DNA from 4 places in the Methylopila sp. 73B genome. Region 1 is predicted to be linked to each of the others. Evidence: predicted binding sites of a transcription regulator. Region 1 holds the regulator's gene; each other region holds the start of a gene.

What was found. The regulator LexA, encoded in region 1, represses DNA repair genes until DNA is damaged. The targets are predictions, from matches to a motif close to TGTTCNNNNTGTGTTCNG.
Region 2: the regulator LexA is predicted to act here: its motif matches at 4,275-4,292, upstream of ruvC (crossover junction endodeoxyribonuclease RuvC).
Region 3: the regulator LexA is predicted to act here: its motif matches at 3,493-3,510, upstream of K244_RS0119120 (putative DNA modification/repair radical SAM protein).
Region 4: the regulator LexA is predicted to act here: its motif matches at 3,729-3,746, upstream of dnaE (DNA polymerase III subunit alpha).

Annotation. Positions count from the first base shown of each region.
Region 1 is NZ_JAFV01000001.1:1,157,723-1,164,929, forward strand. It holds gene K244_RS0105625 (vitamin B12-dependent ribonucleotide reductase) at 1-3,438, shown strand, start outside; gene lexA (transcriptional repressor LexA) at 3,749-4,450, shown strand; gene K244_RS0105635 (ComEC/Rec2 family competence protein) at 4,444-6,795, opposite strand; gene gltX (glutamate--tRNA ligase) at 6,875-7,207, shown strand, end outside.
Region 2 is NZ_JAFV01000001.1:2,348,990-2,356,196, forward strand. It holds gene K244_RS0111355 (S1 family peptidase) at 147-929, shown strand; gene ybgC (tol-pal system-associated acyl-CoA thioesterase) at 943-1,383, opposite strand; gene ruvB (Holliday junction branch migration DNA helicase RuvB) at 1,383-2,393, opposite strand; gene K244_RS0111370 (Uma2 family endonuclease) at 2,519-3,106, shown strand; gene ruvA (Holliday junction branch migration protein RuvA) at 3,111-3,728, opposite strand; gene ruvC (crossover junction endodeoxyribonuclease RuvC) at 3,725-4,246, opposite strand; gene K244_RS0111385 (Hsp70 family protein) at 4,520-5,779, opposite strand; gene K244_RS0111390 (YebC/PmpR family DNA-binding transcriptional regulator) at 5,963-6,709, opposite strand; gene K244_RS0111395 (TIGR00282 family metallophosphoesterase) at 6,844-7,207, opposite strand, start outside.
Region 3 is NZ_JAFV01000001.1:3,962,358-3,969,564, forward strand. It holds gene K244_RS0119110 (MFS transporter) at 1-793, shown strand, start outside; gene K244_RS0119115 (UdgX family uracil-DNA binding protein) at 772-2,214, opposite strand; gene K244_RS0119120 (putative DNA modification/repair radical SAM protein) at 2,211-3,455, opposite strand; gene K244_RS24260 (hypothetical protein) at 3,644-4,495, shown strand; gene K244_RS0119130 (DNA polymerase Y family protein) at 4,416-5,969, shown strand; gene K244_RS0119135 (error-prone DNA polymerase) at 5,966-7,207, shown strand, end outside.
Region 4 is NZ_JAFV01000001.1:1,749,937-1,757,143, forward strand. It holds gene dnaE (DNA polymerase III subunit alpha) at 37-3,477, opposite strand; gene K244_RS0108400 (ABC transporter ATP-binding protein) at 3,993-4,736, opposite strand; gene K244_RS0108405 (lipoprotein-releasing ABC transporter permease subunit) at 4,733-6,028, opposite strand; gene proS (proline--tRNA ligase) at 6,037-7,207, opposite strand, start outside.

The DNA.
Region 1 (7,207 bases):
GACCAGGCCGCGCTCGACCAGTTGCCGTCCGACCAGCGCTCCAGCGGCGAGCAGGACGCGCGCCAGGTGTTCGACCGGCTCGCCGGCGCCTGGACCTACTGGGGCTGGACCCACGGCTATTTCGACTCGGAAGAGGACGCGCGCGCCTTCTTCGACGAGCTCGCCTTCATGCTGGCGACCCAGAAGGCCGCGCCGAACTCCCCGCAGTGGTTCAACACCGGCCTGCACTGGGCCTATGGCATCGACGGACCCAGCCAGGGCCACTTCTACGCCGACCATCGCACCGGCGAGGTCCGCGCCTCCGAGAGCGCCTATGAGCGCCCGCAGCCGCACGCCTGCTTCATCCAGGGCGTCTCCGACGATCTGGTGAACGACGGCGGCATCATGGACCTGTGGGTGCGCGAGGCGCGCCTGTTCAAGTACGGCTCCGGCACCGGCTCGAACTTCTCCCAGCTCCGCGGCGAGGGCGAGCGGCTCTCGGGCGGCGGGCGTTCGTCGGGCCTGATGTCCTTCCTCAAGATCGGCGACCGCGCGGCCGGCGCCATCAAGTCGGGCGGCACCACGCGCCGCGCGGCCAAGATGGTCGTGGTCGACGCCGACCACCCCGACATCGAGAACTACGTCTCCTGGAAGGTGAAGGAGGAGCAGAAGGTCGCCGCGCTCGTCACCGGCTCCAAGGTCGTCAAGAAGCACCTCTCGGCGATCCTCAAGGCCTGCGTGAATTGCGAGGGGCCCGAGGGCGACTGCTCAAACCCGGAGAAGAACCCCGCGCTCAAGCGCGAGGTGAAGCTCGCCCGCAAGGCGATGGTGCCGGACAACCTGATCAAGCGCGTGCTGCAGCAGGCGGCCCAGGGCGTGACCGAGGTCGACTTCGACACCTACACCACCGACTGGGACGGCGAGGCCTACCTCACGGTCGCCGGCCAGAACTCCAACAACTCGGTGCGCGTCACCGACGACTTCCTGCGTTCGGTCGAGACCGACGGCGATTGGAATCTCGTCGGCCGCACCACCGGCAAGGTCACCAAGACGCTGAAGGCCCGCGGGCTGTGGGACCAGGTATCCTACGCCGCCTGGGCCTGCGCCGACCCCGGCATCCAGTTCCACACCACCGTCAACGACTGGCACACCTGCCCGGCGTCGGGGCCGATCCGGGCCTCGAATCCGTGCTCGGAGTACATGTTCCTCGACGACACGGCCTGCAATCTCGCCTCGCTCAACCTGCTGCAGTTCCGCCGCGCCGATAAGAGCTTCGACGTCGAGGCCTACGCCCACGCCTGCCGGCTCTGGACCGTGGTGCTTGAGATCTCGGTGCTGATGGCGCAGTTCCCGTCGCGTCAGATCGCGGCGCTCAGCTGGCGCTACCGCACGCTCGGCCTCGGCTACGCCAACATCGGCGGCCTGCTGATGTCGTCCGGGATCGGCTACGATTCCGACGCCGCCCGCGGCCTCTGCGGCGCGCTCTCCGCGCTGATGACCGGCACGGCCTACGCCACCTCGGCGGAGATGGCCGGCCAGCTCGGCGCCTTCGAGGGCTACCCGGAGAACCGCGAGCACATGCTCCGCGTCATCCGGAACCACGCCCGCGCCGCCCGCAGCGAGTCCGCCGGCTACGAGAGCCTCGCCACCCTGCCTGTGCCGCTCGACGCCGGCTCTTGCCCGGACCAGTCGATCGTGGCCGCGGCTCGAACCGCCTGGGACCGCGCGCTGTCGCTCGGCGAACAGAACGGCTTCCGCAACGCCCAGGTCTCGGTCATCGCCCCCACCGGCACGATCGGCCTGGTGATGGATTGCGACACCACCGGCATCGAGCCCGACTTCGCGCTGGTGAAGTTCAAGAAGCTCGCCGGCGGCGGCTACTTCAAGATCATCAACCGCGCCGTTCCCGAGGCCCTGCGTACGCTGGGCTACGCCGAGCACCAGATCGCCGAGATCGAGGCCTACGCCGTCGGCCACGGCTCCATGCGCCAGGCCCCGGCCGTCAACCCCAGCTCGCTGCGCGCCAAGGGCTTCCCCGACGCGCTGATCGAGACGCTCGAAGCGGCGATGAAGTCGGCCTTCGACATCAAGTTCGTGTTCAACAAGTGGACCCTCGGCGAGGCCTTCCTCACCGGCCAGCTCAAGGTCCCCGCCGAAAAGCTCGACGACGCCTCCTTCGACCTGCTGGCCTATCTCGGCTTCTCGAAGGCCGAGGTTGAAGCCGCGAACACCCACGTCTGCGGCGCGATGACCGTCGAAGGCGCGCCCCACCTGCGCCCTGAGCACTACCCCGTGTTCGACTGCGCCAACGCCTGCGGGCGGACGGGCAAGCGCTTCCTTTCGGTCGACAGCCACATCCGCATGATGGCGGCGGCGCAGCCCTTCATCTCGGGCGCGATCTCCAAGACCATCAACATGCCGAACGACGCGACGGTGGAGGACTGCTCCGCGGCCTACATGCTGTCGTGGAAGCTCGCGCTGAAGGCGAACGCCCTGTATCGCGACGGCTCCAAGCTCTCGCAGCCGCTCTCGTCCCAGCTGATCGCCGACGACAACGACGAAGAGGACGCCGTCGACGCGCTGGTCGCGCAGCCCAACGCGGCCCGCACCGCTCAGGTGATCGAGAAGATCGTCGAACGCGTCCAGCTGATCCGCGACCGCGAGAAGCTGCCGTCCCGCCGCAAGGGCTACACCCAGAAGGCGATCGTCGGCGGGCACAAGGTGTATCTGCGCACCGGCGAGTACGACGACGGCCGCATCGGCGAGATCTTCATCGACATGCACAAGGAAGGCGCCGCCTTCCGTTCGGTGATGAACAACTTCGCCATCGCCGTGTCGCTCGGCCTCCAGTACGGCGTTCCGCTGGAGGAGTATGTGGAGGCCTTCACCTTCACCCGCTTCGAGCCGGCCGGCTTCGTGCAGGGCAACGACACCATCAAGAACGCGACGTCGATCCTCGACTACGTGTTCCGCGAGCTCGCGATCTCCTACCTCTCGCGCTACGACCTCGCGCACGTCGACCCCTCCGACATCACGCCGGACGCGATCGGCGGCGGCGTCGAGCAGGGCAAGGCCCCGAGCGCGCCGGTGTCGAAGGGTCTGCTGCGCGGTCGTCAGCTGTCGGCGGTGCCGTCCGTCAGCCCGACGCCTGAGCCGAAGGGCGCGTCGAACGTGACCACGATCGGGACGCCCCGTCCCGTCTCCGCGGGCCTCGCCGTCCAAGGGGCGACCGCCCTCAAGCGCGAGCCGCAGCCGGCGGCCGAGGAGGCCCTTGGCCACCTCGCCTGGGAGGCCCCCGCGCCCGCCCCGGCCGCCAAGACCGCCGAGACCCGCCGCATGGAGGCTCGCGTCAAAGGCTATGAAGGCGATAACTGCTCAGAGTGCGGCAACTACACGATGGTCCGCAACGGCACCTGCCTGAAGTGCGACACCTGCGGAAGCACGAGCGGCTGCAGCTGAACGCCGACGACGTAGAGATCCGCGCTCTCTACGAGCCTTCGGCTGTCCGTAGCTGGACAATACCTTTCGAGAACCCGGGCGGTCCCAGTGGGGCCGCCCGGAAAGCTTTATGGAACATACGACGAACGTTTGCGCATGCTGCGCTGGGGCCGGTGGTGGTCCTGCAGGGAGATCTCCCCCGCGTCGCCCGGCGCCTCGGCGCCCAAGGCTTGTTAAGCCGCGCGGGAACGGAACGTTAAGAGTTGCGGAACACATCTAGAACAGGTAGATATCTGTTCATGATTTGTTTTGATTCTTGGCGGGCCCGCCCATGCTGACGCGCAAACAGTACGAACTGCTCCGCTTCATCCATGAGCGGCTGAAGGAGACCGGCGTGCCGCCCTCCTTCGACGAGATGAAGGACGCGCTGGATCTCAAGTCGAAATCCGGCATTCACCGCCTCATCATGGCGCTCGAGGAGCGCGGGTTCATCCGGCGCCTGCCGAACCGCGCGCGGGCGCTGGAGGTGGTGAAGCTGCCGGAGGCGGCGGCCCCCCCTGTCTCGCGGCCCACGGGCCGGTTCGCTCCCAACGTCATCGAGGGCAATCTGGGGCGGGTGCGCCCGCCGCAGTCGGACGACGACGACAACCGCATGGTCGCGATCCCGGTCATGGGCCGGATCGCCGCCGGCGTGCCGATCGAGGCGATCCAGGCGAAGAGCCACACCATCGCGGTCTCCCCCGACATGCTGTCCACGGGCGAGCACTTCGCGCTCGAGGTGCGCGGCGACTCGATGATCGAGGCCGGCATCCTCGACGGGGACCTTGTCCTCATCCGCAAGCAGACCGTCGCGGACACCGGCGACATCGTTGTCGCGCTCGTCGACGACGAGGAGGCGACGCTGAAGCGCCTGCGCAAGCGCGGCGCGTCGATCGCCCTCGAAGCGGCGAACCCGGCCTACGAGACGCGTATTTTCGGCCCCGACCGGGTGGCGATCCAGGGGCGGCTCGTCGGGCTGATCCGGCGCTACTGATCGTCGTCCAAAGGCAAGTCGTCGTCGGCCGGGTCGGTCGGGTCGACCGGCTTTGTAATGTCACTCGATTGCGGCGGACGACGGGGTTCGAAACGCAGCGCCAGAACGTCCGGCGGCGGGCGGACCGTCGCCGCCGCTCCCTCCCAGGGCCTATGTCCGGCGGGATCGCGCGCGGCGGTCGCGACGAATGCGTCGCCCTCGCGCGTGAGCGACAGCGCGCCGGTGGCGCGCAACGCGGCGCGGTCGATGACGGCCGCCGTCTTAGCGCAGGCAGGCGGCGCCTCAAGCCGGGTGATGACGAGCGCCGCCCGCCGGCAATCCTCCTCGAAAGCGCGCGCGTCCCAGACCAGCGCGACGTCGCGTTCGTCGTCGAGCCGGCCGACGCAGCCATAGGCGTCGCAGCGCGGCGTCGCCGACCTCGGTGGCCGGCCGTCGCGGTCGACGATGTCGCCGTCGGCCGCGAGCCAGACCTTCGCGGCGAAGGTGGTCGGGCGGGCGCCCAGCAGCGCCAGCCGCCCGTCGGCGCCCCGGATCGCGGCGGCGCGGCCGTCGCGGTCGATCACCAGGTCCGGTCGCCCAGGAGCCGCAGCCAAAGCGAGGCCCGCCGCAATTACGGGCGCGGCTGCGTAGCGGAGGGCGGTTCGCCACACGCAGAGCCAGGCCAGCCCCAGCGACAGCAGGGCGAGCGCCGGGGCGCCGAAGGCTGGGATCGCGCGCTCGGAGCCCGGCCAGGAGGCGACCGCGCGGGCGATCGCCAGCACGCCGCTGAGGCCCCAGCCCATCAGGCTCCACCAGGGGCCGTCGAGGCCGAGCGGCGCGAACAGCAGGCCGCCGACCACGCAGGGCATGACGATCAGGCTGATCAGCGGCGTCGCGAGCGCGTTGCCGGCCAGCGCGTAGGGCGTCACCCGGTGGAAGTGGTAGGCGGCGAAGGGCGCGGTCGCGAGCCCCGCCACCAGCGTGGTGACGAGCGCGAGCGCCGCCGCGGTCCTCAGCCACCGGAGCGCGCGCGCCGCCCGGCCGTCGGGCGGCGGACGCTCATCGCGCGGCCGGGCCTCGAACCAGGCGACGAGCGCCGCGACGGCCGCGAACGACATCTGGAAACTTGGCCCCAGGACGGCCTCGGGGGTCAGCGTCATGACGCCCAGCGCGGCGAGCGCCAGGTTGCGCGGGGTGACGGCCGGGCGGCCGACAACGACGGCCACGAACACGATCGCGACCATCAGGAAGGAGCGCTGGGTCGCCACCTCCGCGCCGGAAAGCGCGAGGTAGAACGCGGCGCCCGCGAGCGCGACGATCGCAGCTATGCTCTTCACCGGCCAGGCGAGCGCCGCGCGTTGCGACAGCGCGAGGGCGGCGCGCACCAGCCAGAACAGGGTGCCCGCGACCAGCGCCATGTGCAGCCCGGAGATCGATAGGATGTGGCTGAGGCCGGCCGCGCGCATCTCGTCCTCGACGGTCGCGCTGATCGGCCCGCGCACGCCGGTGACGAGCGCCGCCGCGACGGCGCCCTCGTCGCCGCCGACTGTGGCCGAGATCCGCGACGTCAGGCGCTCCCGCAGCCGTTCGAGCCGGGCGGACAGCCGCTCGGCGGCGCCCGCGTCCGCCGCGGGTCCGAGATTGCGGACGTCCCTCGCCTGCTGCCCCGTCGCGCCCACGCCCTCGAAGAAGGCGGCCCGGGCGAAGTCGTAGCCGCCGGGCCGCACCGGCCCTTGCGGCGGACGCCAGAACGCCGACAGCGTCAGGCGGTCGCCAGCGGACAGGACCGGGTCCGCGCCAAGCGTCACCCGCGCCCGGCGGGGCCGCTCGTTTAAGCCGAGCGCCCCGAGCCGATCCAGCTCCAGCGTGATCCGGCGCTGGCCGCGGTCGCGCGGCTCGATCGCGATCACCCGGCCGGCGGCGTCCGCCCGAAACGCGCGCGTCAGAGCCGGCGCCTCGGCGCGGACGGTTGCGAGCTTGGCGGCGAGGAAGCCCGCCGCCCCGAACGCGAAGGCGAGCGCAAGGCCGAGCGCGACGAAGCGGCGCCGCGCGGCGACCGCCAGCGCCGCGCCGAGGCCTGCGAGCAGGATTGCGGCCCAGAGCTCGGGCTCGTGCGCCGCGGTGAAGTAGACGACCACCCCGGCGCCGAAGGCGATCGGCGCCCACAGCGCGAAACGCCCCGCGTCGGCCTCCTCGACCAAGCGGTCGAGCGTCCAATCGCGCGCGCTCGCCAGGGCGTCCGCGAACCGGCCGCCGGAGACCGCGCCGAAGCCCGGCAGCGCGGCCGTCCGCGCGCCTCTCCGTCTGCTCTGGTCCGCCCCCCCCGCCATGCCGCCCGCGATCGTTTCCATAGCTGCGGTCGTCATGCTACACGGGCCGGCCGCTGCGCCTAGCGCCCTTGTGCGCGCCGGATCGGCACGTCGTCAGCACCGTTCGAGACCGCCCTTGTCCGAGACCGTCGTCACCCGTTTCGCGCCCTCGCCCACGGGCTTCCTGCACATCGGCGGCGCGCGCACCGCGCTGTTCAACTGGCTGTTCGCGAAGAGCCTGGGCGGCACGATGCTGCTCCGGATCGAAGACACCGACCGGGCGCGATCGACCGAGGCCGCGATCGCCGCGATCCTCGACGGCCTGACCTGGCTCGGCCTCGACTGGGACGGCGAGCCGGTGTTCCAGTTCGCCCGCGCCGCGCGCCACCGCGAGGCGGTGGAGCAGATGCTGGCGGACGGGCGCGCCTACCGCTGCTACGCCACGGCGCAGGAGCTCGAGGAGATGCGC
Region 2 (7,207 bases), 1.2 Mb from region 1:
CCTGGTTGTCGCCCGACGGACACAGGCGCGGGACCGAAACGCCGGCGCGCCCGGCGTGAACGGACGTTTGGGATTCGGCGTGCCATGGTGCGCCGAGACCCCGACCGCAGACTCGCCCCCGGCGGCGCCGATCCGGATTTTCGTACATGCGTTCCATCCTGCTTCGCGCCTCCGCCGCCATCGCCTTCGCAGGGCTGCTGGCGACCCCGGCGGCCGCGCTCTCCGGCGGCTCGCCTGCGCCCGCGGGCGATCGCCTCACGCGCGCGACGGTGTTCATCACCAGCCTGACGCCGACCGCCCGCAACCGCGCGCAGGTCGCGAACTGCACCGGCGTGCTGATCGAGCGCGACCTAGTGCTGACCGCAGGCCATTGCCTTGCGGACCTCGGCGGCCCGAGCGTCGTGGTGGCTCAGTTCTTCGACCGCTCGAACCGCATCGCCGAGACGATCGAGGTCGCGGCCGGCGCGATGCATCCGGACTTCGCCGGCCGGGGCGACGCGGAAAACCCGCGGCCGGACCTGCTGGGCGCCGATCTCGCGATTTTGAAGCTCGCGACGCTCGCGCCGAAGGGCCGCCGGCCGATCGCGCTCGCGAAACGTCCGGTCGAGGCCTCGAAGCTGAAATCGATCCTCGCCGGCGCGGGCCTCCGCACGCCGGCCGACGAAGCCTCCGCCGGTCAGCTCCGGTTCGCCCGCGTGAACGCCGAGGTCGTGACGGACGGTCCGACCGCCGTCGCCCTCGGCACCACCGGCGGCGCGGTGTGCCGCGGCGATTCCGGCGGGCCGGTGATCAGCTCCGGCGGCCTCTGGGGCGTGGTGATCGCGATCGTCCGTCGCAAGAACCTCTGCAACTCGACGATCTTCATGGCGGTGGTCGACCCGGAGTCGCGCGGCTTCCGCAACATGCTCGCGCGCGCGCGGCGGGGCTGACGCGCGGCCGCCGCTACTCCGTCCGCGCCATTTCCTTGCGCATGCGCTCCGGCATCCGCACCGGCCGCCCCTCGCGCACGTAGGCGCAGACGGCGAGGCCGGTGACCAGCGTCTCGCCGTCCCGGGTCACCGACTGGCCGAGCGTCAGCGACGCCTGCTTCACGTCATGCACCCAGGTGGTGATGGCGACGACGTCGTCCATGTGCGCCGGCCGCAGGTAGTCGACCGTCATGCGGCGAACGACGAAGCCCTCGCGCACGGTCTCCCACAGTTTGCGGTGGTCGAAGCCGATCGCCCGCAGGATCTCGGTGCGTCCGCGCTCCATGTAGCGGAGGTAATTGGCGTGGTAGACCGCGCCGGAAAAGTCGGTGTCCTCGTAGTAGATGCGCAGCGTCAGCACATGGCGCACGCCGTCGAGGCGCCCCCCGACGCCGTCTTCGAGATTAGCGGTCATCAGTCCTCGCCGAGGTCGAACAGCGGCGCCTGGGAGGTGGCGCTCGGAACGCTCAGCCCCAGGTGCCGGAAGGCGTGCGCGGTGAGCATGCGCCCCCGCGGCGTCCGCTGGATGAAGCCCTGCTGGATGAGATAGGGCTCGATGATCTCCTCCACCGCGTCGCGCGGCTCCGACAGGGCGGCCGCGATCGTCTCCACGCCGACGGGGCCGCCGTTGTAGTGGGTCGCGATCATCGAGAGATAGCGCCGGTCCATGGCGTCGAGGCCCAGGTCGTCCACGTCGAGCAATCTTAGCGCGCGGTCGGCGCTTTCGCGCGTCACTTCCGCGTCGCCCGACACCGCGGCGAAGTCGCGCACCCGGCGCAGCAGCCGTCCCGCGATGCGCGGCGTGCCGCGCGATCGCCGCGCGATCTCGCGCGCCGCTTCGGGCCGCATCGGCAGCCCCAGCACCCGCGCGCCGCGCCGCACGATCAGCTCCAGTTCGTCGACTTCGTAGAAGTTCAGCCGGATCGGGATGCCAAAGCGGTCGCGCAGCGGCGTCGTCAGCAGGCCCGCGCGGGTCGTCGCTCCGACGAGCGTGAACTTCGACAGGTCGATCCGCACCGATCGGGCCGCCGGCCCCTCGCCGATGATGAGGTCGAGCTGGAAGTCCTCCATCGCGGGGTAGAGGATCTCCTCCACCGCCGGGTTGAGGCGATGGATCTCGTCGATGAAGAGCACGTCGCGCTCCTCGAGGTTGGTCAACAGCGCCGCGAGGTCGCCGGCCTTGGCGATCACCGGACCGGAGGTGGCGCGGAAGCCGACGCCGAGCTCGCGCGCGACGATCTGGGCGAGCGTGGTCTTGCCGAGCCCCGGAGGGCCGGCGAACAGCACATGGTCCAGCGCCTCGCCGCGGGCTTTGGCGGCCTGGATGAACACCGAGAGGTTTTCGCGCGCCTGTTTCTGGCCGGTGAAGTCCGCAAGCGTCTGCGGCCGGATCGACGCCTCGAGGTCGAGGTCGTCGTCGCGCATATGCGGGTCGCGGACGGGGCTTTGGGCGGTCATCGCGGCGCAGCGAAGGCGTTTGTGTCGGTCACACCGAACGTCTCGCACGTCGATCGCGACCGCGCTACATTTGGTGCGGACCGGAGAGCCCCATGAGCCGCGCGACCGCCGACTACGACTACATGTCGTTCGACGACTTCGAAGAGTTTCTCGCGGACAAGCCGAAGAACGAGCGCTGGGAGCTGATCGGCGGTCGCGTCGTCAAGATGACGGTGAGCGTGCGCTGGGAGCATAACTACATCATCCAAAACCTCGCCTCCGGCATTCGGGAGCGTCTGCGGGCTGCAGGCTCGCCGTGCCGGACGCTCACTGAGACGTTTTACCTCAAGGAGCGCGAGCTCAACGCCTCGCTGCTTCCGGACGTGCTTGTGCATTGCGGGCCGCTGCCGCCCGGCGCCACCTCGGTCCAGACCCCGGTCGTACTGGTCGAGGTGATGTCGAACGGCACGGAAGCGCGCGACCGCATGGCGAAATGGCATGTCTATCAACGCATTCCGTCGTTGATGCATTACGTGCTCGTCGTCCAGGATCGCGCTCATATCGAAACCCTCGATCGGATCGACGGGGTCTGGCGCGGCCTTCAGGTTATCGACGGCCTCGAAGCGATCCTCCCGCTTCCCGGCATCGGCGTCGAGGTGCCCCTGGCCGACATCTACCGCGACGTTCTCAACCCCGCCTGACCCCTCACTTCGCCAGCTCCTTCAGCCCGGCCCGGATCAGCTGCTCCGTCGTCGCGCCGTCGCCCGCGGCCTTCAGCGCGGCCGCGATGGCGCCGCTCGCCTGCGGGGCGGCGTAGCCGAGGTTGACGAGGGCGGAGACCGCGTCGCGCGCGGGCTGAGGCCCACGGGCCTCAGCGACCTCGCCGGCGAAGCGCGCGAGCGCCGGATCGACGTCGGCGAACAGCGGCGCGCGGTCCTTGAGCTCCGCGGCGATGCGCATCGCGACCTTGGGGCCGACGCCCGGCGCCCGGGAGATCGCCGCCTTGTCCTGCAGGGCGATCGCGGTCGCGAGGTCCGAGGCGTCCATCACCGACAGCACGCCGAGGGCGACCTTCGTGCCGACGCCCTGCACCGTGTTCAGCAACCGAAACCACTCGCGCTCCAGATCGGCCATGAAGCCGAACAGCTGGATGCGGTCCTCCCGCACATGGGTTTCGATCGAAAGCCGCGCGATCTCGCCGGCCTTCGGCAGCCGCTGCAACGTGCGGGCGGAGCAGTGCACGACATAGCCGACGCCGCCGACGTCGAGGATGACCCAGTCGGGCCCGACGGAATCAACCGTGCCGGTGAGCTTGCCGATCATGCGCTCATCCTCGTCGCCGCCGCGAGGCGCGCGCGGGCGCCCCGGTGCTGGGCGTGGCAGATCGCGACGGCGAGCGCGTCGGCCGCGTCGGCTCCCTTATAGGTCGCCTTCGGCAGCAGGATGGCGATCATGGCCTGGATCTGCCGCTTCTCGGCGTGGCCGGCGCCCACCACGGTCTTCTTCACGAGGTTCGGCGCGTATTCCGCGACCGCGAGCCCCGCGAGCGCCGGCACCAGCATCGCCACGCCGCGGGCCTGTCCGAGCTTGAGCGTGGCCGACGGGTTGTTGTTGACGAAGGTCTCCTCGACCGCCGCCTCGTGCGGCGCGTGCTCGGCGAGAACGGCGGAGAGCCCGGCGTGCAGGGCCGCCAACCGGTCGGCGAGATCGCGCGTGTCGTCGGGCGTGATCACGCCCGCGGCGACGAAGGACAGGCGGGACCCTTCGGCGACGATGATCCCCCAGCCGGTACGGCGGAGGCCCGGGTCGACGCCGAGGATGCGAATCGGTGCGAGGCTCATGACGACCGATGTAACGGCCGAAGGTTTACGGAACACAAGCAGAACGTCCGCCACGGCGGAAATTCCGGAGCCATTCCGCCTCGAACCTCCCTTCCCTTCTCCCCTTGCGGGAGAAGGTGGCGCGAAGCGCCGGATGAGGGGTCGTCCGGGCCATCCTGAAACGTTGGAGGGCGTCCCGGACGACCCCTCACCCCTACCCTCTCCCGCAAGGGGAGAGGGGGACTACGACGTTGCGGGTCATTTGAAAGTGATGGAGCCGAGCTTCGCGCCCGTCTACGCCGCGGCCATCGCCCCATAGCGGCGGGCGGCTTCGAGGGTGAGGCCGGCGCCGACCGCGCCGAAGACGTCGCCCTCCACCACACGGACGCCTGGCAGGCCGCCGAGGATCGCGGCGCGCACGTGCGGCACGCGGGTGGAGCCGCCGGTGAGGAACACGGCGTCGATCTCGCCGGCGCCGACGCCGGCCTTCGCGAGGCAGCTCGCCACGCAGGCCGTGATCTTCTCCGACTGGCGCCGGGTGTGGGCGATGAAGCCGTCGCGCGTCAGCTCCGCCGTCAGGTCCCTCTCCACCAAGTCCAGCGGCAAGGTCGCGCGCTCGGCGTCGGAGAGCCTGATCTTGCCCGCCTCGACGTCGGCCGCGAGACCATGGCCGGCCTCGGCCTCGATCACGGTCAGCAGCCGGTCCAGCAGCTCGGGCTTCGCCGCCTCGCGCCGGACCTCGCGGATTTGCCGCGCGGTGCGGCCGTCGTAGAGCTTGTTGATGCTCGACCAGGTGGCGAGGTCGTGGAAATAGGTCGAGGGGACCTCGAGCTCCTTGCGCTTCATGGGCGAGCCGAGGCCGAGCAGCGGCATCACCGCGCCGAGGCTCAAGCGGCGGTCGAAGTCGACGCCGCCCACCCGCACGCCGTCGTTGGCGAGGATGTCCGAGCCGCGCTCGGCGCGGCCGTGCCGGTCGGGCGAGAGCCGGATGACCGAGAAGTCCGAGGTGCCGCCGCCGATGTCGGCGATCAGCGCCAGCTCCTCGCGCGAGATCTCGCGCTCGTAGTCGAGCGCGGCGGCCACCGGCTCGTACTGGAACGACACGTCCTTGAAGCCGACCGAGAGCGCGATCTCGCGCAGCGTCGCCTCGGCGCGGGCGTCGCCCTCCGCGTCGCCGTCGACGAAGTGCACGGGACGGCCGTGCACGACCGCGTCGAGCGCGCGGCCCGAGGCCGTCTCCGCGCGGCGCTTCACGATGGCGAGGTAGCGCGCGACGACGTCGCGGAACTTCACCCGCTCCCGACCGATCACCGTCGCCTCGTCGATCAGCGCGGTGCCGAGCACGGACTTGAGGCTGCGCATCAGCCGGCCAGGCTCGCCGGCGAGGTAGGCGGCGAGCGCCGCCCGGCCGACGCGGGACTCGCCCGAGGGCGCGAAGAAGATGGCGCTCGGGATCGTCAGCTCGTCGCCTTCGAGCGGCGCAAGCCGGGCCTGCGCGCCCGCGAGGCCGAGCGTGGTGTTGGACGTGCCGAAATCGAGGCCGCAGGCGGTCATGGAATGCGCCGGTGCTGGGACGGGGGCGCGTCTTCTAACCGCGTCGGCTGGCCGCGTCCATGCCGGGGGAGCGGAGGAGGGCCGCAGCTGCAGGGCGACCGGGCATTCGCATCAAGTTCCGCGACGGAAGATCGTAAGGCGTCGTCCTCCGGCTTGGCCGGAGGGCGACGGCCCGAGGACCGTTCAGCCGCTGATCTTCGCCATGATCTCGTCGGAGATCTCGTAGTTGCCGAAGACGTTCTGGACGTCGTCGTCGTCGTCGAAGGCGTCGAGCAGCTTGAGCAGCGAGGCCGCCTTCTCCTCGTCGAGCGGCGTGGTCGTGGTGGGTCGCCACACGACCTTGGTGCTTTCCGCTTCGCCGAGCGCCGCTTCGAGCGCCTTCGACACCTCGTTCAGGTCCTCGAAGGCGCAGGTGACGACGTGGTTCTCGGCGTCAGACTCCACGTCCTCCGCGCCAGCCTCGATCGCCGCTTCGAGCACGGCGTCGGCGGTGCCGGCCTTGGCCGGATAGACGATCTCGCCCACGCGGTTGAACATGAAGCCGACCGAGCCGGTCTCGCCCAGCGCGCCGCCGGCCTTGGTGAAGTACGAGCGCACGGCCGAGGCGGTGCGGTTGCGGTTGTCGGTCAGCGCCTCGACGATGACGGCGACGCCGCCGGGGCCGTAGCCCTCGTAGCGGACCTCGTCGTAGTTCTCGCCGTCGGCGCCCGAGGCCTTCTTGATGGCGCGCTCGATGTTGTCCTTCGGCATGGACTGCGACTTGGCGGCGCTGATCGCGAGGCGCAGCCGCGCGTTCATGTTCGGGTCGGGCAGGCCCGCCTTCGCCGCGACCGTGATCTCGCGGGCGAGCTTCGAGAACAGCTTCGCCCGGACCGCGTCCTGGCGGCCCTTGCGGTGCATGATGTTCTTGAACTGGGAATGACCGGCCATGGTCCGCTCCGACGTCGTCTTCTTATTGGGGGACGCGTCCGGTCGCCGATGTTTCAGGCGCGCGCGGCGGATCGCGTCCGGCGATTGAGGTGCGCGGCGTTATAAGACCACGTTTTTGGGAAGGAAAGGCCGGCTTACTCCCAGAAGTCCGGCCGCGCTTCGCTGAGCGCCCCGCCGATGCGCACCGGCGCGATCCGCGTCGCGAGGCCGCGCCCGTCGACCTCGACGGCGAGGCCGGAGAGCGTGCCCTCGCCTTCCGCCGGCTCGAAACGGCCGGAGGGCAGCTTGCGCAGGAAGCGCTGGATCGGCTCGTCCTTCTTCATGCCGAGCACGCTGTCGTAGTCGCCGCACATGCCGGCATCGGACATGTAAGCCGTGCCGCCCGCAAGAATGCGGTGATCGGAGGTCGGCGTGTGGGTGTGGGTGCCGACCACGAGCGTGGCGCGTCCGTCGAGAAAGTGGCCGAAGGCCTGCTTCTCGCTGGTGGCTTCGGCGTGG
Region 3 (7,207 bases), 2.8 Mb from region 1:
CGCGCAGGCGGTCAGCAACGTCATGCTCGGCCTGAGCGCAGCCAATGTTGTGGGCGTGCCGGCGGCCACCTGGCTCGGGCAGGCCTTCGGCTGGCGCGCGACCTTCATGGCCGTGGCGGCGCTCGGGCTGCTTACGGCGGTGATGGTGCGCGCCTTCCTGCCTGCGATCGCCGCGGCGGAGGGCGCAAGCGCGCGCCGCGAGCTCGGCGCCTTCGCAAAGCCCCAGGTCTGGTTCACGCTCGGCGTGGCGGCGGTCGGCTTCGGCGGCATGTTCGCGGTCTACAGCTACATCTCGCCCACGCTGACGGAGGTGACGGGCCTCCCGGTCAACCTTGTGCCGGTGATGCTCGCCGTCCTCGGCCTCGGCATGATCGCCGGCAACATCGTCGGCGGCATGCTCGCGGACCGCGCGCTCAAGGCCACGATCCTCGGGACGCTGGTCTGGAGCGCGGCGGTGATCGGAGCTTTCGTCTACGGCTCCGCCACGTTGTGGACCGCGACGGTCAACCTGTTCCTGATCGGCACCTGCATCGCGATCGGGCCGGCGCTCCAGACCCGGCTCATGGACGTGGCGGCGGATGCGCAGACCTTGGCCGCCGCGCTCAACCATTCGGCCTTCAACCTCGCCAACGCCATCGGCGCCTGGCTTGGGGGCGTCGCGATCGCGGCCGGCCTCGGCTGGACGGCCCCGGGCTGGGTCGGCGCGGTGCTCGCGCTCGGCGGGCTGGCGCTCGCCCTGACGTCGTTCTGGGTTGAGAAGCGCGACGCCCGTCAGGCCGCTTCCGCAAGATAGCTCGCCGCGAGAGCGAGGTCGTCGACGAAGCGTCGGTACTCCTCCTCCCGGCGCGCCTCGTCCGGCAGGCGCAGCAGATAGGACGGATGCACCGTGACCAGCACGTCCGGCGCGCCGTCGCGGCGGGCGATGCGCCCGCGGTGCTCGCCCACCTTCACCGGCTTCCCGAAGGCCGCCCGCGCGGCGGTGGCGCCCATCGCCACCACGAGCCGAGGCTTCAGGAGCGCAAGTTCGCGCTCGAGCCAGGGGCGACAGGCGTTGATCTCGGTCGGACCGGGCGTCTTGTGCAGCCGGAATTTGCCGCGCGGCTCGAACTTGAAGTGCTTCACCGCATTGGTGACGTAGACCTTGCCGCGTTCGAGGCCGGCCTCCGTCGCCGCCTTGTCGAACAGCGCGCCGGCGGGGCCGACGAACGGCCGGCCGGCGATGTCCTCCTTGTCGCCGGGCTGCTCGCCCACGACGACGATCGTCGCGGAGGGCGGCCCTTCGCCGAACACCGCCTGGGTCGCGGGCTCCCACAGCGGGCAGGCGCGGCAGGCGTCGACCTCCTCATGCAGCGCTTCGAGCGACGTTGGTTCGCCGCGGTCCGGGGAGGCTTCGATCGGCGTCATGCGCTGGCCTTTCTTCGGCGCCGGCGCGGGGGCGGCGACCATGTCGGCCGTCGCCTTCGCCGCCGAAGCGATCAGGGGACGAATGAGCGAAGCCTCCGGAAGGTTGCGCCAGTACTTCCGCGGCATCTCCGCCCGCATGGCGTGGACCTTCAGCCGGGCGGGATTGAAGATGCTGGCGTAGTAGGTCCGCCAAGCGTCCTCCAGAACGTCGCTGTCCGGCGCGTCGGCGCGGCGGCCGCCTTCGCCGAACGCGAGCGTGGAGCCGTCCCAATGGGCGGAGCGCTCCGGCGTCAAGATCGACCAGCGCATGGCCGCGAACCGGCGCATGAAGAACGGCGCGGTCGCCTCGACGATGTGATGCTCCGGCTCGAACCAGGCGACGAACCACGCGCCGTCCTCGCGCGCGACCTCCCGGAAGCGGACGAAGGCGGTCATCTTGTGCCTGTCGCGCCGCACCGCCTTGGCGAGACCGAGCGCGCGCACGACGTCGGGATCGGCGGCGTCCCCCAGGAGGGTTCGGTCGGCGGCGAGCCGCAGCAGCAGCCGGTAGCAGAGGTCAAAGCGGCCGGGGTCGCTGTGCAGCAGCGCGACCTCGGCGAGATCGAGAAAGGCGCGCGGCACGGAGAGCGCGGAGGGGGCGGGCGGCGGCGCCTCCGGCGCGACAGGCGCCGCGAACAGGTCGCGATCCTCGTCGCCTGTGGTCCAGACCACGTCGTGCGGAAGCACGCCTTCGGAGGCCAGCGCGCGTGCGGCCGCGCGCCAGCCGGCGACGTCTGAGGGCCCCGCAAGCGCGATCCGCCGCGGACTCACAGCGCGAGCGCCATCTGCCGCGGCTGGGGAACGAAGCGTTCGATCAGCCGCTCGCTTTCGAGCGTCGCGATCGACGGCGTGTGGTCCGCCAGCTTGAGGAAAGGCAGGGCCTTGGCGAGCGGCGCGCGCATGCGGCGCAGATCCTCGACCCTCAGCATGCGGAACCGGCGGGCGGACAGGATGCGGTCCACCACCGTCTTGCCGAGGCCGGGCGTGCGCAGCAGCTGATCGCGGGAGGCGCGGGCGACGTCGAGCGGGAACTGCTCGCGGTGACGCAGGGCCCAGGCGAGCTTCGGATCGATCGCGAGGTCCAGCATGCCGCCGCCTTCGGTGATCTCGGCCACGTTGAAACCGTAGAACCGCATCAGCCAGTCGGCCTGATAGAGCCGGTGCTCGCGCACCAGCGGCGGCGCGGCCAGCGGCAGGGCGGCGCTCGCGTCCGGGATCGGGCTGAAGGCGGAGAAATAGACCCGCTTCAGCCGGTAGGAGCCGTAGAGGTTCGCGGAGGTCGTCAGGATGGCGCGGTCGTCGGAGGCGTCGGCGCCCACGATCATCTGGGTGCTCTGGCCGGCGGGCGCGAAGCGCGGCGGGCGGGCGCGGCCGACGGCGGTCGGCTCCTTCGCCTCGTCGATCCGCCCGCGCAGATCCGCCATGGTGCGGCGGACGGCGCGCAAATCCTTCTCCGGCGCGAGGCGCTTCAGGCTGGTCTCATCAGGCAGTTCGACGTTGATCGACAGCCGGTCGGCGTAGAGGCCGGCTTCCGCGATCAGCTCGGGCGCGGCGTCCGGAATGGTCTTGAGGTGGATGTAGCCCTTGAAGCCGTGGTCGAGGCGAAGGCTCTTCGCCACCCGCATCACCTGCTCCATCGTGTAGTCCGCGTTGCGGATGACGCCGGACGAGAGGAACAGCCCCTCGATGTAATTGCGCCGGTAGAAGTCGAGCGTGAGCGTCACCGCCTCCTCGACTGTGAACCGCGCGCGCGGCGTGTTGCTGGTGGCGCGATTGACGCAATAGAGGCAATCGAACGCGCAGGCGTTGGTCAGCAGGATCTTAAGAAGCGAGATGCAGCGGCCGTCGGGCGCGTAGGAGTGGCAGATGCCGGCCCCCTCGGTGGAGCCGAGCCCACGCGCCGGCCCGCCCTTCGACCCCGCCGAGTTGCGTTTGTCCGTGCCGCTCGAGGCGCAGGACGCATCGTACTTCGCGGCGTCGGCGAGGATGGCGAGCTTGGCGGTGATGTCCACGGAGTTCTTTCTCTGTTCCATCTGGCTTTCGACAATATGTTCGATATTTGTTCCGATCAAGGGGTGCTCCAGTGAGTCTTTCGCAATTAGGCCGCAGGAGACCCACGCAGTCGGCTGCGGCGTCTTGACTCAGTTTTGATGCGCTCCCTATAAGAGAACAGAACAAGAACTTTTGCGGATTTCCAACGATGACGACGCGCGCTGCGGCGGAGACGCTGGACGCGCTCAGGACGGTTGTGGCCCGCATCGAGGCCGACGCGTCGGGCGCTCTCGGCGCGGAGGAGCGGATCGTCCTCGGCGTGCCCGAGATGGACGCGGCGCTCGGCGGCGGGCTTCGGCGCGGAGCCCTGCATGCGGTGTCGGGCGCGTCCGCGGCGGGCGCCGTCGCGGCCACGGGTTTTGCGGTCGCGCTCGCCGTCAAGGCGGGGCGGCGGGGGAGGACGGCGGTATGGATCCGACAGGACATGTCCGGGCGCGAGACCGGGGAGCCTTGGCCGATGGGGCTGGCGGAGCTCGGCTTCGATCCCGACCGGCTGGTGGTGGTGCGCGCGCCGGACGAGGCGGCGACGCTGCGCGCGGCGGAAGCCGCGCTCGCCTGTCCGGCTCTCGCGGTCACGCTGATCGAGCCCTTCGGTCGCCTGGCGGCGTTCGACCGCGTGGCGGTGCGGCGGCTGGCGCTCGCCGCCGGCCGCTCCGGCGTGCCGGCGATCGTGGTGCGGGCGGGGGCGCCCTCGCTCGCCGCGCCCGTGGGGTTCTCGGCGGCGGAGACGCGCTGGCGGGTCGCTCCCGCCGCGTCGCCCCCCGGAGAGGAGGACTGGGGACGGCCGCGCTTTCACGTCGAGCTGGTGCGCAACCGGCGCGGCGGCCTCGGGCGGTGGACGCTCGGATGGGACGGCCATGAGCGCAGCTTCGCCGTGGCCGCAGGGAACGCCGGAAGCTTCGGCGCCGGCGCGCAGGATCATGGCGGTCGCCTTGCCGAACCTCCCCGTCGAGCGGGTGCGGCGGCGGGAGCGGGCGGTGGGCTCCGACGCGCCGGATGACCGCCCGCTCGTTATCGTCGAACGCCAGGGCGCGGCGCTCCGCATCGTGGCGCTCGACGCCGCGGCGGAAGCGGCGGGCGCGAGGCCCGGGCTGCCGCTGACGGAGGCGCGCGCCATCCGTCCGGACCTGCGCGTGGTCTCGGCCGACGCCGCGGCCGATCGCGCCCTGCTCACGGCGGTGGCCGACTGGTGCGACCGCTACACCCCGCTCGTCGCGCTCGATCCGCCCCACGGCCTGCTGCTCGACGTCGCGGGCTGCGCGCATTTCTTCGGCGGCGAGGCGGCGATGGCGCAGGATGTGACGGAGGCGCTCGCGCGCCAAGGCCTCACGGCCCGCGTCACGGTCGCGGGCGGAGCCGGCGTCGCCCGGGCGCTGGCGTGGTTCACGGCCGGCGGCGTGCCGACGCCGGAAGAGGAACGCGCGCGCCTTGCCGCGCTTCCGGTCGCGGCGCTGGGTCCCGCGGAGGCGGTCCGTACCGGCCTCGCTCGCGCCGGCCTGACGACGCTCGGCCAGCTCGCGGCCCGCGGCCGGGGCGAGCTCGTCGCGCGGTTCGGCTCCGGTCTCGTGGCGGCCCTCGACCAGGCGCTTGGCCGGGTCGATCCGCCGATTTCGCCGCGGCGCCCGGCGCCCGTACGGATGATCGAGCGCCGGTTTCCCGAACCCGTCCTCACCCAGGATGCGGTCGTCGCTGCCTGCCGGGCTCTCGCGGGCGCGCTCGCCGGCAGGCTCGAGGCCGCGGGCGAGGGCGTGACCCGCGTCGAGGCCGCCTTCTTCCGCGCCGACGGCAAGGTCTCGCGGATCTCGGTCGCGACCGGCCGGCCGACGCGGAATCCGGAGATGCTGCTGCGGCTCCTCAGGGAGCGGCTCGACGCGCTGGCGGATCCGATCGATCCTGGCTTCGGCTTCGATCTCGTCCGGCTGTCGGCGCTCGCGGTCGAGCCGCTCGCCCCCGAGGCGGTCAGCCTCGATCCGGGCGCGGCGGAGGAAGGCGCGGTCGCGGAGCTGGTCGATCGGCTCGCCGCCCGCCATGGCCGCCGCCGCGTGCTGCGCTTTCTGGCCGGCGACGTCCATCGTCCGGAGGGCGAGGCGCGGGCGCGCCCCGCCCAGGCGATGTCGGCCGGGGGCGGGCGATCGGCTGCGCGTGCGGCGAGCTGGCCCGCGCCGTCCCTCGCGGAGCCGCCGCGCCGGCCCTTGCGGCTGTTCGCCGATCCGGAGCCGATCGAGGTTCTGGCCGAGGTGCCGGACGGACCGCCGATCCGCTTCCTGTGGCGGCGGGTGGCGCATGCGGTCGCCCGCGCGGAGGGGCCGGAGCGGATCGCGCTCGAATGGTGGCGGCGCGACCCGGGCGCGCTGACCCGCGACTACTTTCGGGTGGAGGACGCGGAAGGCGCCCGGTTCTGGCTCTACCGCGACGGGCTTTACGTCCGGGAGGCGGAGCATCCGCGCTGGTTCCTGCATGGACTGTTCGGATGACCGCCTTCGCCGAACTCGCCGCCATGACGGCCTTTTCCTTCCTCCGCGCCGGCTCGCGGCCGGAGGAATACGTCGCGGCCGCGGCCTTCTATGGGCTCGAGGCCATCGGGATCGCCGACGTGAACTCCGTCGCGGGCGTCGTCCGCGCCTATGCGACGCTCGGCAACAAGGACCTGCCGCAACCGACGCCGAAGCTGGTGGTGGGCGCGCGTCTGGTGTTCGAGGACGATGCGCCCGACGTCGTCGTGCATCCCCGCGACCGCGCCGCCTGGGGGCGGCTCTGCCGGCTGCTCAGCCTCGGCAAGGAGCGCGCGGCGAAGGGCGAGTGCCGCCTGTTCTTCGAGGATCTGCTGGCGTGGCGCGAGGGGCTGCTCGCCATCGTCATGCCGTCGCGGGCGCCCGGTCGCGAGACGGAGCGCGCGCTCGCGGCGCTGAAGGAGACGGGACGCGACGCGACGTGGCTCGGCGCGACCATGCCGCGGCGCGGCGACGACGCCCGCAGGCTTGCGCGGCTGAAGCGCCTGGCGTCCCGCGTCGGCGTCCCGCTTCTCGCCACCAACGAGCCGCTCTGCCACACGCCCGACCGACGGCCGCTGCTCGACGTCGTCACCTGCATCCGCGAGGGCGTGACCCTCGACGGCGCGGGCCGCAGGCTGGAGGCGAACGCCGAGCGGCACCTGAAGCCGGGGGCCGAAATGGCCCGGCTGTTCCGGGACGCGCCGGAGGCGGTGACGGAGACGCTGAGGTTCAAGGAGCAGGTCGTCTTCAGTCTCAAGGATTTAGAGTACAATTACCCGCATGAGCCGGTGCCCGCGGGCAAGACGCCGCACGGCCATTTGCGCGATCTCGTGCGCGAAGGTCTCGAGCGATCCTATCCCGGGGGAACGCCTCCGGAGGTGGCGAAGCTGGTCGCCAAAGAGCTGGCGTTCATCAAGCGCGAGAACTACGCGCATTACTTCCTGACCGTGCATGACGTCGTGGCCTATGCGCGGTCGCAGGGCATTCTCTGCCAGGGGCGCGGCTCGGCGGCGAACTCCGCCGTCTGCTACGTGCTCGGGATCACGGCGGTCGATCCGGCCGAGTCCAACGTTCTGTTCGAGCGGTTTTTGTCCAAGGAGCGCTCCGAGCCGCCGGACATCGACGTCGACTTCGAGCACGAGCGGCGCGAGGAGGTGATCCAGCACATCTACGCGCGCTATGGCCGGGAGCGCGCGTCGCTCGTCGCCACCGTGATCCAC
Region 4 (7,207 bases), 590 kb from region 1:
GCCGAAGCGCGCCCGGCATGCCGGCCGCCGCCGGCGTCAGGCCGCCTCGACCGCCACGACCCCGGGCACCGTTCGCAACGCGCCGGCGATCTGGGGCGACACGCGGTAACGGCCCGGCAGGCGGATCTCGACTTCGGTCTCGCCCTCCTCGAGCATCAACACCACCGCGACCTCCCCGTCGCCGCCGGGCTCGAGCCGCTTGGCCAGCGCGTCGATCGGCTCCGGCGCCCGCATGAAGACCCGCACCGACCGCTGCAGCTTCTCGGCCGCGCGGTCCAAGGGCTCGACGCTTTCCAAGCGCAGCCGGACCTCGTCGCCCTCCACCGCGGCGCTGACCGAGACGATCACCGGCGTGTTGGGCTCCAGCAGGTCCCGATGCTTGGCGAGCCCTTCCGAAAAGATCACGGCCTCGTAGTGGCCCGTCGGATCGGACAGCATGATCACGCCCATGCGATTGCCGGACTTGGTCTTGCGCTCCTGACGGGCGAGCACGGTGGCGGCGAGCCTCCCCGCCGTCGCGCCCTGTTTCGCAGCCGCGACGAAGTCGACATAGCTGCGCACCCGCAGCTTCGCGAGCAGCGGCTTGTAGTCGTCGAGCGGATGGCCGGAGAGGAAGAAGCCGACCGAGTCGTATTCGCGTTTCAGGCGCTCGCCGGTCGACCAACTCTCATGCGGCGACGGGCGGATCGGGTCCGCCGAACCGCCGAACATGTCGTGCTGGCCGACCGCCGCCGAATCGCGGGTGCGCGAGGCGACGCCCATGATGCCTTCGACGCAGGCGAGCGCCCGCGCCCGGTCCGGCTCCAGCGCGTCGAGCGCCCCGGCCTGGATCAGGCTCTCCAGCGCGCGTTTGGGCAGCGCCTTGGCGTCGAGCCGCCGGGCGAAGTCCGGCAGGTCCGCGAAGCGCTTGGCGCGGCTCGCGGCGACCAACCCTTCCACGGCCTGGCCGCCGACGCCCTTCAGCGCCGCCAGCGCATAGAGGATCGCGCCGTCGTCGACGTCGAAGGCGACCGCGGAGCGGTTGACGCACGGCGGCTTCACCGGGATGCCGAGGCGGATCGCCTCCTGGCGGAACTCCGCCAGCTTGTCGGTCGAGCCCATGTCGAGGGTCATCGAGGCCGCGAGGAACTCCACGGGGTGGTTCGCCTTGAGATAGGCGGTCTGGTAAGCGACGAGCGCATAGGCCGCCGCGTGGCTTTTGTTGAAGCCGTAGTCCGCGAACTTCGCGAGCAGGTCGAAGATCGTCGAGGAGTCCGCCTTGCCGATGCCATTGTCGACGCAGCCCGTGACGAAGCGCTCGCGCTGGGCGTCCATCTCTGCGCGAATCTTCTTGCCCATCGCCCGGCGCAGCAGGTCGGCCTCGCCCAGCGAGTAGCCGGCGAGCGACTGCGCCGTCTGCATCACCTGCTCCTGGTAGATGATGACGCCAAAGGTCTCTCCCAGGATCGGCTCGAGCTTGGGATGCGGATACTCCGGCCTTTCCTGGCCGTGCTTCCGAGCGCAGTACACCGGGATGTTGGCCATCGGGCCCGGCCGGTACAGCGCGACGAGCGCGATGATGTCCTCGAACCGGTCCGGCTTCATGTCGGCCAGCGCGCGCCGCATCCCCGCGCTTTCCAGCTGGAACACGCCGACCGTCTCCCCGCGCGACAGCATGGCGTAGGTGTCGGCGTCGTCGAGCGGGATCTTGTCGAGCTCCACGGTCACCCCGCGCCGCTTCAGCAGGTTCACGGCGGTCGTCAGCGTCGTCAGCGTCTTGAGGCCGAGGAAGTCGAACTTCACGAGGCCCGCCGGCTCCACCCACTTCATGTTGAACTGGGTGACCGGCATGTCGGAGCGCGGATCGCGGTAGAGCGGCACCAACTCCGACAGCGGTCGGTCGCCGATCACGATGCCGGCGGCGTGGGTCGAGGCGTGGCGGTAAAGCCCCTCGAGCTTGAGCGCGATGTCGAGCATGCGCCCGACCTTCTCATCCTCCTCGCGCGCCTCCGACAGCTTGGGCTCGTCGGCGACCGCCTGCTTCAAGGTGACGGGATTGGCGGGGTTCTGCGGCACGAGCTTGCAGAGCTTGTCGACCTGGCCGTAGGGCATCTCGAGCACGCGGCCCACGTCGCGCATCACGCCGCGGGCCTGCAGCGTGCCGAAGGTGATGATCTGCGCGACGCGGTCGAGGCCGTAGCGCGCCTGGACGTAGCGGATCACCTCCTCGCGCCGGTCCTGGCAGAAGTCGATGTCGAAGTCCGGCATCGACACGCGCTCGGGATTTAGGAAGCGCTCGAACAGCAGGCCGAACCTCAGCGGATCGAGGTCTGTGATGGTGAGCGAATAGGCGACGAGCGAGCCCGCGCCCGACCCGCGGCCGGGGCCGACCGGGATGCCCTGGTCCTTGGCCCATTTGATGAAGTCGGCGACGATCAGGAAGTAGCCTGGGAACTTCATCCGCTCGATGACGCCGAGCTCGAAGTCGAGGCGGCGCTCGTAGGTTTCGACGTCGAGCTCCGGGGCGGGCCCATGCGCCGCAAGGCGCGAGGCGAGGCCCTCGACCGCCTGGCGGCGCAGTTCGGCCGCCTCGTCCACGACGCCGTCGCCGACCGTGAAGCGCGGCAGGATCGGCTTCATGGTGCGCGGCCGGTAGGCGCAGCGGCGCGCGATCTCGACGGTGTTGGCGGTCGCCTCGGGCAGATCGGCGAACAGCCGCACCATCTCCGCGCGGGACTTCAGATTGTGGTCGGCCGTGAACTGGCGACGCTCGCTTTCCGCCAGCACGCGGCCTTCGGCGAGGCAGATCAGCGCGTCATGCGCCTCGTGATCGCTTCGTTCCGCGAAGCGCGCGCCGTTGGTCGCGACCAGCGGAATCCCTTGGGCGTAGGCGAGGTCGACCAGCGCCCCCTCCACCGAACGCTCGTTCGCCGTGCCGTGGCGCTGGAGCTCCACGTAGAGGCCGTCGCCATAGAGCGCCGCCAGCGTCTGCAGGCGCGCGGCCGCGACGTCGTCGGCGCCTTCCAGCAGCATGCGGTCCACAGGGCCCTCGGGGCCGCCGCTCAGCGCGATCAGCCCGTCGCGGTGCGCCTCAAGCATCGCGAGGGTCGCGTGCGGGCCTTCGTTGACGTCGCTTTCGAGGAAGGCGCGGCTGCCGAGCGCCATCAGGTTGCGGTAGCCGGCCTCGGAGCGCGCAAGCAGCACGATGAGAGGGCGGCCCGCGTCCTTCATCGGGCGACCGGAGCGTTCCTCGCGGTCGGCGAACTCGACGTCAAGCGCCATGCCGATGATCGGCTGCACGCCAGCCGAGGCCATCTTCTCAGAAAACTCGAGCGCGCCGAACAGGTTGTCGTCGGTGAGCGCGATCGCCGGCATGTGGTCGGCCTTCGCCGCTGCGGCGATCTTCGCGACCGTCAGCGCGCCTTCGAGCAGCGAGAAGGACGAGCGCACGTGGAGATGGACGAAGCCGAGATCGCCCTTCAGTCCGCCGTCGGCCATCGCGCGCCTCCCTCGTGTCGTCGCGCCCACCCTACTCCGCCGCGAACCCAGGCGCGCCCCGGGAGACGCGGGTCTCCACAGGCGCGGGCGGAGATGCTCCCGTCAGACCGACCCTAAGGCGTCCGCCCAAAGCACCAGCGCGCCAAAAAAAACCATGACGGAGCCGAGCTCGATCGCGCCCCCTACTACCCCTAGCACCAAGTTCCAACCGTCGGTCCGGTCCATGACGCACTCCCGTTCTGGACTTGTTATGTTCCTATTTTGTTTCTTCTCCACAGCCGGTCAAGCGCTTTCGCACAGGGGCGGGAGCCGGAGGGTTGGGGGTGGTTAAGGAAAAGGTCGAAACGGCCTGGCGCGGGTTAACCGGCAGGGTGTGCTGGACGGACCGCGAAGCCGGGTGTCTACGACCAAGGCGTCGAGCTCTGCCCAAAGTCGCGCAGACCCGCGCGAAGGCGGGGGCATGACGGCGTGGCGATCTGAGCCTCTCACGCTCCGCCGAAGCCGCTAGCTTGCGCTCACACCTCCACCAGCACCCCGTCGCGCAGGGTCACGCGGCGGTCAAGCGTCGCGGCGAGGTCGAGGTTGTGGGTCGCGACCATGGCGGAGAGGCCCGAAGCGCGGGCGAGCGCGGTCAGCGTCTGGAACACATGCGCCGAGGTGGTCGGGTCGAGGTTGCCGGTCGGTTCGTCCGCAAACAGCAGACGCGGCGCGTTGGCGACGGCGCGGGCGATGGCGACGCGCTGCTGCTCGCCGCCGGAGAGCTCCGCCGGCCGGTGGGTCAGGCGCTTGCCAAGCCCGAGGTAGCCGAGCAGGTCCCTCGCGCGGCTCTCCGCCTCGGCGGGGGCGAGGCCGCGGATGAGCTGCGGCATCACCACGTTTTCGAGCGCGGAGAACTCCGGCAGCAGGTGGTGGAACTGGTAGACGAACCCGATCTGGTTGCGGCGGATCGCGGTGCGGGCGTCGTCGGAGAGGCCCGAGGTCGGCTCGCCGTCGAGAAAGACCTCGCCGCTGTCCGGCCGCTCCAGCAGTCCGGCGACGTGCAGCAGCGTCGACTTGCCCGTGCCCGAAGGCGCGATCAGCGCGATCGATTCGCCCGCGTTCATCACCATCGAGGCGCCGGCCAGCACCTCGAGGGTCGCCTCGCCCTGGCGGTAGCGCCGCACGACGCCGTCGAGCACCAGCAGCGGCGGGCGCTCCTCGTAGGGCGCCCCGGGGCCGCCGTCGTCCTGCGGATCGGTGTGGGTGTCGACGTCGCTCATTCGTAGCGCAGCGCCTCCACGGGATCGAGCTTGGCAGCGCGCCATGAAGGGTACAGCGTGGCGAGCACGGAGAGCGCCAGCGCCATCAGCACCACGGTCGCGGTCTCGCGCAGGTTGGGGTCCGCCGGCAGCTGGCTGAGGAAATAGACCTCGGGCGAGAACAGTTCGGTCCCGGTGAGGTAGGCCATGAAGGCGCGGATGGCCTCGATGTTCACGCACACGATCATGCCGAGGGCGAAGCCCGCCAGCGTGCCGACCACGCCGATGCTGGCCCCGGTGATGAGGAAGATCCGCATCACCGCCCCGCTGGTCGCGCCCATCGTGCGAAGGATCGCGATGTCGCGCCCCTTGTCCTTCACCAGCATGATCAAGCCGGAGATGATGTTGAGCGCGGCCACAAGCACGATCAGCGTGAGGATCAGAAACATCACGTTCCGCTCCACCTCCAGCGCCGAGAAGAAGGTCTTGTTGCGGTCGCGCCAGTCCAGCAGGTAGACGGCGCGGCCGGCGGCGGCCTGCAGCTCGGGCTTGACCCTGTCGATGGCGTCGGGGTCGTCGAGGTAGATCTCCATCGAGGAGACGTCGTCCTCGCGGTTGAAGTAGGCCTGGGCCTCGCCAAGCGGCATGAAGACGATCGCGGCGTCGTACTCCGACATGCCGATCTCGAAGATCGCCGCCACGCGGTAGCCCTTGATGCGCGGCGTCACGCCCATGGGCGTCACCGCGCCGCGCGGGGTGACGAGCGAGATGGTGTCGCCGGCGCGCACGCCGAGCTGGTCGGCGAGGCGGCGGCCGATCAGCAGCCCTTCCCCGTCGTCGAAGCCTTCCAGCGTGCCCTCGCGGATGGTCCGCGAGACCAACGGCAGCTTGCCGAGCTCCTGCGCGCGCACGCCCCGCACCAGCACGCCGCCCGAGGCGGAGGGCGAGGACACCAGCGCCTGCCCCTCCACCTGGGGAATGACGTACTTCACGCCGTCGACCTTCCCCAGCCGGTCGGCCAGCGCGAGGTAGTCCGTCAGCGGCCCGTCGATGGGCTGCACCACGGCGTGGCCGTTGATGCCGAGGATCTTGGAGAGCAGCTCGGTGCGGAAGCCGTTCATCACCGCCATCACGATGATGAGCGTGGCGACGCCGAGCGTGATGCCAAGGAACGAGAAGCCGGCGATGACCGAGATGAAGCCCTCGCGCCGACGGGCGCGAAGGTAGCGGCCCGCGATCAGCCACTCGAAACGGGCGAAGGGCCGCGTCGCGCCGGGCGCGGCTCCGTCGGCGGCGTCGCGGGCGTCGGTCATGAGGGGCGTCAGCTCGCGGTCAGCGCGTTGAGGGCGGCGTCGACGCTCAGCTGCTCGGGCGCGCCCGGGCCGCGGCGTTTCAGCTCCACCACGCCGTTCGCAAGGCCCTTCGGCCCGACGACGAGGCGCCAGGGCAGGCCGATGAGGTCCATGGTCGCGAACTTCGCGCCCGCCCGGTCGTCGGTGTCGTCGTAGAGCACGTCGATGCCCTGCCCTTTGAGCTTGGCGTAGAGGTCTTCGCAGGCCGCGTCGCAGGCCGAATCCCCAGGCTTCAAGTTCACGAGCCCGACCTTGAACGGCGCGACCGCATCCGGCCAGATGATTCCGGCGTCGTCATGGCCGGCCTCGATGATCGCGGCGGCGAGCCGCGATGGGCCGATGCCGTAGGAGCCCATGTGAACATGGACCTCCTTGCCGTCGGGGCCGGTCACCTTGGCGCCCATGGCCTCGGAGTACTTCGTCCCGAAGTAGAAGATGTGGCCGACCTCGATGCCGCGGGCCGAAAGCCGGCTCGCCTCCGGCGTCTCGGCGAACTTCGCCTCGTCGTGCATCTCCTCGGTCGCGGCGTAGAGGCTGGTCCACTTGTCCACGATCGCCTGCAGGCCCGCCGCGTCGTCGAAGTCGACGTCGAGCCCCGGCGTGTCGAAGCTCAGGTAGTCCTCGTGGCAGAACACGGCGCTCTCGCCGGTCTTCGCCAGGATGATGAACTCGTGGGAGAGGTCGCCGCCGATCGGGCCGGTGTCGGCCGCCATCGGAATCGCCTTCAGCCCGAGCCGCGCGAAGGTGCGGAGGTAGGCCGTGAACATGCGGTTGTAGGAGGTGCGGGCGGCCTCCTTGTCGAGATCGAAGGAGTAGGCGTCCTTCATCAGGAACTCGCGCGAGCGCATCACGCCGAAGCGGGGCCGCACCTCGTCCCGGAACTTCCACTGGATATGGTAGAGGTTCTTCGGCAGGTCCTTGTAGGAGCGGACGCTCGAGCGGAAGATCTCGGTGATCATCTCCTCGTTGGTCGGCCCGTAGAGCATCTCCCGATCGTGCCGGTCCTTGATGCGCAGCATCTCCTTGCCGTAGGCGTCGTACCGCCCGCTTTCGCGCCACAGGTCGGCCAGCTGGATGGTCGGCATCATCAGTTCGATCGCGCCGGCCCGGTCCTGCTCCTCCCGGATCACGCGGCAGATG